3 regions of the Paenibacillus sp. J22R3 genome follow, and region 3 is predicted to be linked to each of the others. Evidence: predicted binding sites of a transcription regulator. Region 3 holds the regulator's gene; each other region holds the start of a gene.

What was found. The regulator LexA, encoded in region 3, represses DNA repair genes until DNA is damaged. The targets are predictions, from matches to a motif close to CGAACATATGTTCG.
Region 1: AC0YN4_RS27635 (DNA polymerase IV) is a predicted target of LexA. The motif match lies at 2,205-2,218, and genes of this name have one in related genera.
Region 2: addB (helicase-exonuclease AddAB subunit AddB) is a predicted target of LexA. The motif match lies at 1,606-1,619, and genes of this name have one in related genera.

The regions. Positions count from the first base shown of each region.
Region 1 is NZ_JBWDNS010000008.1:127,033-130,316, forward strand. It holds gene AC0YN4_RS27625 (ATP-dependent DNA ligase) at 1-73, shown strand, start outside; gene AC0YN4_RS27630 (YhjD family protein) at 214-696, opposite strand; gene AC0YN4_RS27635 (DNA polymerase IV) at 693-1,958, opposite strand; gene AC0YN4_RS27640 (SOS response-associated peptidase family protein) at 2,520-2,723, shown strand; partial or broken gene AC0YN4_RS27645 (SOS response-associated peptidase) at 2,713-3,075, shown strand.
Region 2 is NZ_JBWDNS010000009.1:57,438-60,721, reverse strand. It holds gene AC0YN4_RS28355 (class I SAM-dependent rRNA methyltransferase) at 1-1,201, shown strand, start outside; gene addB (helicase-exonuclease AddAB subunit AddB) at 1,693-3,284, shown strand, end outside.
Region 3 is NZ_JBWDNS010000001.1:177,248-180,531, reverse strand. It holds gene AC0YN4_RS00825 (aldo/keto reductase) at 1-373, opposite strand, end outside; gene AC0YN4_RS00820 (DUF896 domain-containing protein) at 404-601, opposite strand; gene AC0YN4_RS00815 (LysM peptidoglycan-binding domain-containing protein) at 877-1,263, opposite strand; gene lexA (transcriptional repressor LexA) at 1,451-2,071, shown strand; gene AC0YN4_RS00805 (hypothetical protein) at 2,175-2,759, opposite strand; gene glnA (type I glutamate--ammonia ligase) at 2,895-3,284, opposite strand, start outside.

The DNA.
Region 1 (3,284 bases), on a different contig from region 3:
AGATGGAAAGCTAAGATCGCCAATATTCGAGGAATTCGTTACACCCGCTCCAGTACATGCTTTACAAGCATGAGTTCTAGATGATCGTCAGTCAATGGCAGCAGGGGACAATCAGCTTTGGATCAAATCCAGTTTATATGTTAAAAAGCCGGAGGAGTCATCACGCCGGCTTTTTATTTTAACTTTTGATGCCTGTATCTATTCAAAGACTCATTACGTATTTTTAACCTCATCGAGATGTTTTTCGAATTGAGCGATATATTTACCTATTCGTGTACTGACTTCTGACCTTACTAAAAACCTCATCAAAGCAAACTTATGCTCATAACCACGATAGAAAAATTTATAGTGCACGGCGTCGTCGATTCGCTCGTCCTCAATTACTTTAATTTGATTTTCTCTCAATTCTTTGCGGATTCTTACTAAATCTGCATGGATGATATTTATCAGATGATTTGCAGATGCCGCGTAAAGTCTTTTCAAGGCAAAGTTTGACCTCTCGATCTCAAGACGATTGTTATCAACCACTGTCATCATTATTGGCAGAAGTACGGAGTCACGTACCATTATCAACAAATTCTGCGGCACCTTTTGTATTGATCTATCCGGATTGGTTTGCTCGTTAAGCTGATCACGATGTTCGGGCGATATAAACTTAGTGCCCCAACGACCATTCCCCTCTAGAAATTTACTCATTTAAAGTGTCCTCCAATTTTTCGAGCCCTGTCACGCGCCTGGCCAGATTTCAGGAGCGATGCTGCGCTTAGAATAGCCGCTTCACCGTACCGATCCTTGATTTTATCCTTTGCTGCGGCAAGTTCGAGCTTACGAGGTAAATCCTCAAAAAGGTCCAGCTGATACACGCTGTTGTCTGATAGCTCTGAAATATCCACCCCAAGGTGGGTCAAAGGATTTCCGTCCCAATGAGACATGAAAATCTTATGCGCAGCAGCTAGTATATGATGCTCCAAGCAGCTAGAACTATCTAATGTAATTTGCCGGCTGAAGCCGCTTGTCTTAACGCCATCTGTCGTACCAGCACTAACCGTGACTTTCCTGCCTTTATATTTGTGATGCCGAGATGTTCGACATACCTCAATGACGAGTTCGAGTAGCAGAGGTTCAATTTCGGGTAAGGTTTGGTATAGTTTCCACGGTAAGGCGCGTCCTCTAGTAATCGATTTGGGCTTCCCAAACGCTCCAGGAACGACGGGACTAGGGTCGATACCACGCGCTGTCTGCCAGTAATAAATGGCTTTAATGTCACTCTGTTTGCCCATCCGTTGCCGCATTCTCCGCTTAAAATCATGCAGTTCCATCCTAGCCAGGTCGCCGATCGTATGAATTCCCATACGAATAAAGTGCGCTGTCATGCGGGAGGCGACCATAAACATGCTGCTTATCGGTAATGGCCATAATTCAGACTCGATATTGTCGAAATTAAGTGTAAAAAATCCTTCAGGGTGTTTCTTAGCGAAATTATCCGTTGCTGTCTTAGCCAGAATCTTGGTTGGACCACAGCCAACCCGGGTCCATACACCGGTTGAGAGTAGCACCTTGCTTTGCATTTGACTGGCGATCTCAAGTGGCGAACCGTAAAGTGCGATTGAACCTGTGATATCAAGGAAGGACTCATCGATCGAAAACGTCTCTACAAGCGGTGTAAATGACTTATAGATCTGATTAATGAGCAGCGATACGCTGATATACGTTTGCATCCGCGGCCGAATTACGACGAGCTGAGGACACTTTGCAAGAGCCTCACCTAGTCGCATAGCTGTAGAAACACCGAAGGATTTAGCGATCGGGCAAGCAGCTAACACAATCCCTGATTTACGACTTGGGTCAGCTCCTACTACGACAGGTTTATTCGCATGTTCGGGGTGAGTAGCCTTTTCTACGGAGGCATAGAAAGACTGTGCATCCGCGAGGAAAACGACCCGTTCTTTACCCGGCATTTCGGATCACCGGCTCATGCGCCAAGATATTGTGAATCTTAAATAGCCGTAGCCCACCTGATTCCAGGCAAGTCGCACGTACATGCGTAGGGGTAACGGATTGTATAAGGATTTGTCTCTTGGTAATCCGATTGTTCCTGTCCTGATAAATAATCACTATGGCCATCCCTTTATATTTGCTTATTTGCGAGTGTAATGATGGCATATTATCGCCTCCACACGAACATTTGTTCCTTTATTATACTACAAACGCATGTTCGGTATGCAAGGTATGTTTCTGGAAATTTTACAACAACAAAAACATACATACATATACATAACATATACATACATACATCATAAAGTGGGCAGAAAACGAAATGTCCAACGGGATGAATGGATTGACTAAAACCGCTTCTTAAGGGAAATATATCCCCGTGAGGAGGGATGCTGCTTGTGCGGAAGATTCACGATTGCGGCCGACCTGAGTGAAATTATCGATACATTCTCCGTTGACGAGGTGAATTATGATTATTCAAAAAGCGCTACAATGTAGCTCCTACCCAGACAGTCCCATGCATCATCAATCGGGAAGGGAAGCGGGTATTGGAAGGGTATCTATGGGGATTGATTCCGTTCTTTAGTAAGGACGCAAAAATTGCATATAAAACAATCAATGCCAGAGCAGAAGGTATTGAAAAGAAGCCGGCTTTCCGACATTTACTGAAACGGAATCGCCCTGGTTGTGAGCAATGGGTTTTAAGAATGGAAACAGGAAGCCGATAGTAAGCAACCGTATCGATTCCAGCTAGAATCAAAAGGTGTTTTTGGGTTTGCCGGTTTATACGATTCTTGGCGGGATCCGTCCACTGGGGAAGAGGTTAGGTCATCTACGATCATAACAACAACTCCGAATGAGCTCGTTTCCACCGTACATGACCGAATGCCTGTGATTTTGACCGGCACCGATGCTGCGAACTGGATAAGTCCAGAAATCGATGAGACCGAGAAAGTGTTGAGCTTCATGAAACCCTATCCCAATTCTGAAATGATTAAATATCCGGTTTCGAAGGACGTTGGGAATGTGAGGAATAGCAGCTCATCATTAATAGAGGAAGTCCCGTTAAACTCTCTATAGAAGCTTAAACGACATGCCCGAATGACGAGTTTCATTACTACTCCCCAAATAAAAATGAACCATGCGAGAGGACAAATTTGCCCATCTAGCATGGTTTCTTTTTACAGTGTTCGGAAATTGGAGTGCTGCAGCGTAGAGCCTGTTGTTACCCTCTATTATTAGAGAATGGGGGATAACCGTTACAAGTGCGGATGTGTTATCTAGGCTAC
Region 2 (3,284 bases), on a different contig from region 3:
ACCGATCGAAGCCATGGATGAGGCGTTCTTCCGGGAACGTTTCATGCAGTGTGCACAACATCGGAGCCGGTTCGTGCAAGGGCATGATTGCCGGATGGTTTACGGCGAGGCTGATTTTCTGCCGGGACTTATCGTAGATCGTTTTGGAGCTGTGCTTGTTGTACAACTGCTGACGCTTGGCATGGAGGTTCGCCGTGAAGCGATTGTTGCCGCATTGGTTGCTGTATTTGCTCCTCAAGGCATTTACGAGCGCAGTGATGTATCCGTTCGTGAATTGGAAGGCGTCGAGCAGCGGACAGGGGTACTCTATGGGGAGTGTCCGCGTATCGTTGATATTTTGGAAAATGGCTTGCAGATGGAAGTGGATATCGTTGAAGGCCAGAAGACCGGCTACTTCTTCGATCAACGCGAGAACAGAGCTTCTATTGCACCTCTGATGCTCGGCTGGGGTACGCGCAGCGGCATTCAATTGAAGTCTGTCGCAGATGGCGAACCATCTTCGGCTCCGTCAGACGATACCGGCACATTGGCGGCTCTTAACGAAGAGAAGCTAGTCCCCGTCAATGCGAATGGCAAAGTAGTCACGTTCCCGTATTGGGATGGCGCTACAGTGCTTGAATGTTTCGCGCACACGGGCAGCTTCACGCTGCACGCCTGCAAATACGGTGCCAAGAAAGTAACCTGTCTCGATGTATCCGAGCATGCCATCGAAACCGCACGCCGCAATGTCGTTCGTAACGGCTTCGAGGAGCGAGTAGAGTTTGTCGTAGCGGATGCGTTCGAATATCTTCGCAGACAAGTGAAGGGAATCGAAGTGCGTCAAGAGCGCGGCAGTGCGAAGGCAGTGGATACCTCCAAGAAGATGGGGGAAGCAGGCCGTAAATGGGATGTGGTCATACTTGATCCGCCGGCGTTCACGAAGTCGAAGAACGCAATTGAAGGCGCGGTACGCGGCTATAAGGATATCAACCTTCATGGAATGAAGCTCGTGAATGAAGGCGGCTACCTGGTTACAGCCAGCTGCTCCTACCATATGCGTCCCGAGCTATTTCTCGAGACGATCCAAGCGGCTGCCATTGATGCAGGGAAGACACTTCGCTTAATCGATTGGCGCGCAGCGGGCAAGGATCATCCCCAAATCGTCGGCGTCAACGAAGGGCATTATTTGAAGTTTGGCATATTCGAAGTGCGAAGCCGCTAGCAGCATTTGATATTCGTTTTTAACGCTCCCTTACTTAAGTGATCGCTTAAGTAAAGGGGGCGTTTTTTATTGTTTATTAGGGTTGCTGAACCAACACCAACAAAACCGGTGTCATACCACCGCCACCGCCGTCGTGATGATCTCCGCCATGAACAATACTGCTCAAAATACAACATTTGCTCCATGCATCGGGTTGATAAAGAGATATGATGCCGAGAATGCAACATTTCCAATATTTTAGATTAGTTTTAATCAGCTTCTTTGGGGATTGTTGCAGAACGAGCAACAATTCTCTGTTTTGCACGCTGTACTAGGATAAATGTTGCAGAACGTGCAATATTCCAATTGATGAGGGTGGCGGCTTCAGCCAAAAGGGACAAAGAACAATTTACCTTCGCTCAAAACGAACAAATGTTTGTGTTTTCAGATGAAACAAGCTGGGGCGTATGGTAGAATAGGAGAATCGAATAACGAGAAGAGGTTGGCGGATTATGACGCTCCGATTTGTAATTGGCCGGTCAGGGTCGGGTAAGACCCATTATTGTTTGGATCAAATTCGCAGCAACGTGCTGGCACAGCCGGACGGGCCGCCGATTGTCATCTTGGTGCCGGAGCAGGCAACCTTCCAAACGGAATATGCATTACTGAACCATGCAGAGCTGAATGGTTCTATAAGGGCGCAGGCACTCAGCTTCCGCCGTCTTTCGTTCCGGATTATGCAGGAGACAGGCGGTACTGCACTGGTTCCTATTAGCGAGAACGGCAAGAATATGCTGCTTTACAAAATCGTCCACCGCCTTGAGGAGCAACTGCAGCTGTTTAAAGGCAGCGAGTCCCAGCATGGTTTCATCGAGCGTCTTGGCGAGCTGATGACGGAGTGGAAGCGGTACGGGATCGGTACAGATGAGCTTTCCACATTTGTCGAAAGCCGCATGCCTCAGAAGGGCAGCTTGCTGCTTGGGAGAAAGCTTCACGATCTGCAAATGATTTCCTCAGGCCTTGAACGTGAACTGGACGGGCTCTATGTCGATGCCGAGGATTATTTGAGCTGGCTTGTCAAGGGTTATCATCAAGCGCCTTCAATGGCAGATACAGAGATTTGGGTAGATGGGTTTCACGGCTTTACACCCAAAGAATTCGACGCGCTCGGCACCTTAATGAAGTACTCCAAAGGGATGACTGTAACGTTATGCCTGGACAAGCTTTACGAGCAAAGCGAACAGCCGCATGAGCTGGATCTATTCCGGCCGACTGCGGAGACCTATATGAAGCTACGTGATTTGGCAATCGAGAACGGTGTGGAGATCGAGGAGCCGGTATTCCTCGACGGAACGCCGTACAGGTTCAAGGAGAATCCGATGCTTGCGCATTTGGAACGCCACTACGGCGGAAGGAAGCCGATTCATCTAACGGAGACTGAACTGGCGCAAGGGGGCGTTTCGCTTCATGCTGCAGCCAATCGCCGGGCAGAAGTTGAGGCGGTCGCTCGCGATATTACGCGCCGAGTACGTGACGAAGAGCTGCGCTATCGGGATATGGCCGTTATGGTACGTAATGCGCCGGATTACAACGATTATATTAAAGCTGTATTCGCTGACTACGGCATCCCCTTTTTCCTCGATCAGAAGAATGGTGCGCTACATCATCCGTTCGTCGAGTTTATTCGTTCTGCGCTGGAGATCGCGACACACGGCTGGCGTTATGAAGCCGTATTCCGCTGCATTAAATCAGAGCTTCTCATCCCTGAGGACGGCAGTATAACGCGGGAAACGTTTGATTTGCTAGAAAACTATGCACTTGCATCAGGCATGAATGGCAACAGATGGACGACGCTCAGCCAGTGGAAGCCATTAATGCGTGATACGCTGGATGGCGATCCCGTTCAAGCAGGCGAGAATGAGCTGCGGGAATTTGAAGCCATTATGGCCGCAAGGGAAGCGGTTGTACCGATTCTGCGCAAATTCGGCAGAGAGATGAAGAAAGCCGGCAGCGTCAGACAAATGTGCGAGGCCATGTACAGACTGCTGGTTACCATTGAAGCGCCGGATCGTATGGAGCGCTGGAGCCGCAAAGCCATTGCGGA
Region 3 (3,284 bases):
TTGCGTGATCCCACACATGCACTTGATAGAGGTCGATATAGTCGGTATCAAGTCTCTTCAAGCTTGCTTCGACGGCATCCATAATATGCTTTCTTGAAACACCGACGCCGTTTGGGTGATTCGCAGTCGCGAATCTCACTTTCGTTGCGAGCACGACTTCTGAACGTCGATCTTTGATCGCTTTACCTACAATCTCTTCAGAGCGGCCGGATACATACACGTTCGCAGTATCAAGGAAATTGCCGCCTTTCTCGAAGAAACGATTCATCATCTCTATGGAATCCGTCTCGCTTGTCGTATTACCGAACGTCATTGTACCTAAGCAAAGCTCCGATACGGCTAAACCGCTTCGGCCAAGTAAACGATATTGCATGCTACATGTCCTCCTTCAAATAGACTGCTGCTAATGCTTGATCGTATCTTCCCCGTTCTCTTCATCTTCCACATATTTAATGGTATCGAGTTGATTCCGGAAGTTATTCTTGAAATTCTCAAGGTATAGACGGCGAAGCTCGTCGCGTTCGACCAGTTCCTCCGGCGACAACCCTACGGTTTTGTTCTTTCTGGATAGTTCATTAATACGGGCGATAATCTTTTCCATTTCAAATAAGCTCCTTCCCTGATTCGGCCAACATGTCATTCTTTACTTTGACATTTTTAATTGCCCATTGTCAAGGCGAAATGGCCCTCTCTGAGGCTTGTTTTCACTTGTCTTCTCCATCCTCTTTCCACCTCGGGTGCACCTTATAATTACGTTATGCCGCCAGAAATAAAAAAAGCCTGAGCAATAGAGACTCAGACTTCTGAATGTAGATTCCTATGGATCATTCTTGTAAGTATGTATTGATTCTATTGAAGCTGTTTCGGCGAGCCCAGTTATTCAACAGGGATAATTAAGGATTGTCCGGCTTGCAGCGAGCTGGAGGTTAAGTTGTTCCGTTGTTTCAAGTTAAAAACAACATGACGAATATCTTCGCCTTCCTTACGAATACTGCTAGCGATGTTCCATAGTGTGTCACCTGAGCCAACAACTACAATCTGTTCCGAAGCAGTTGGCGCTGCAGGATATTCACTGTTCGCTTGGCTTGTCATCAGTGAGAGTCCTGTGAACAGCAGTACGAAGAACAGTGTTGCTGCGGCTAGTCTCATTAATAGGCGTTCTGTTCTTCTCTCTTGCCAAGTACGCTTCACAGCGCGAGTATTCCGTGTATTGCGAGCTTCACCTTTATAATTAGAAGAGTAAGTGGACATCGTTGTCATCATTCTCCAGCACCCCAAACGTTTGTTCTATTTGATAAATCAAGAATAACACGAACGTTTGTTTGTGGTCAAGCGTTTTTGGAACATTTGTTCGTAAAAATATGCGAACCTGTGTTTCTCGAACTTATGTTTGTACGAACTCCGGTTCTGTGTTATAATTTGACACAAATGAAACTTTGGAGTGATTCCGGTGTCGAAACTTTCAAACCGCCAGCAGGCGATACTAGAATTCATTAAGACGGAAGTTCGCGAGAAAGGTTATCCGCCTTCCGTTCGCGAGATCGGTGAAGCGGTCGGACTCGCTTCCAGCTCTACAGTCCATGGCCATCTTGATCGCCTGGAGAAGAAAGGCCTTATTCGCCGTGACCCAACTAAACCTCGCGCAATTGAGATCTTGGACGGCGAAGACAACGAGATTCCATTCCCGCTTTCCATTGCTAAGGTTCCTGTGGTAGGTAAGGTAACTGCCGGTGTACCGATTACTGCAACAGAGAACATCGAGGATTACTTCCCCCTTCCGGCTGACAGGGTTGGCGACCACAATGTATTCATCCTGAACGTTGTCGGTGAAAGTATGATCGAAGCAGGCATTCATAACGGCGATTACGTCATTGTCCGCCAACAGCAAACCGCTTCCAACGGCGATATCGTCGTTGCGATGACAGAAGAAGACGAAGCAACTGTTAAGACCTTCTATAAAGAGAAGGATCATATCCGTCTGCAGCCGGAGAATTCCACGATGGAACCGATCCGTCTGCGTAACGTCTCCATTCTCGGTAAAGTCATCGGGCTTTTCCGCGACATCCACTAACAAACAAATGATAAGGGGCATTTCTTCTCGCTGCAGCAGCGTCAGGAAATGCCCCTTTTTCTGTCACCCGTCACGCAACGCCGATGTACCTCCATTATGTCAGCTAACCTACGATTTCGCGGAATAACAAATGACGATAGGTGAATTTACTTCTCTTGTATTTGAAGCTTAAGGCTATGCCGGAGAAATCAATTGCTATCGATTTAAGCGCGCATGCTGTTACTTTTTGTCGAATCAAGGCTGCCAATCGTGTTCGATTATTATTGTTCACGGCAGCCGCAACAGCAGCTGCGTATGTTGAAGAGGAACGAAGCGCTTTATAGAAAGGCAGAATTGCTCTTGCAATAGCTCGATGAATCGGGGTTGAGAATGTGAATTGGGTCGTTCCGGGCGGAATCGTCGTTCCGATGGAATATTGAAGAACTGGTTCAGGGAACTCAAAATCAAAGAAGTAACCTATGGCATTCGTAGAGAACCCATTTAATTTAGCAGAAGGCACAACCGACTTAAATAGAGCGGATAAGGTATCTAAATCCGCGCCGCGAATAGCCTTGGACCATTTCAGGGCATAGGAATAGTTCAGTACGATCTTCCTTAAGAATGGCACCATAGTTGCTGCTACATGGGATAATATCGCTCCGGTGAGTCGAAACCGTTTCTCCTCTTTTGTCGCCGCTTGCTTCTTCACATACGCTGCCTCCTTCATGAATCGAATGGCTATTGTGGCATCGTATGCGAAAGCAGAGGTACAAGTGCGGAAGCACTAATACTCGAAGACACAAAAAACCCTTGATACCATACGGCATCAAGGGTTTCTTCGGTTCTAGTAGAGCGTCAAGTACTGATCGCGTTCCCACTCGTGGATTTGCGTGCGGTACATATCCCACTCGATTTCTTTAAGCTCATAGAAATGGGCAAGCGCGTGATCGCCAAGCGCTTCACAAATAACTTCGCTGCGAAGCAGCTCAGTCAATGCTTCTTTCAGGTCATCCGGCAAGGTAGGGATGCCCTCTTCGATACGCTCCTCATCCGTCATCACGTAGATATTACGGTCAGTCGGAGCCGGCAGCGGAGTTTTGTTGCGGATACCATCAAGACCTGCTTTAAGCATAACTGCAAGCGCCAGGTATGGATTAGCTGCTGGATCTGGACTACGAACTTCGATACGCGTGCTGAGACCGCGCGAAGCCGGGATACGGATCATCGGACTGCG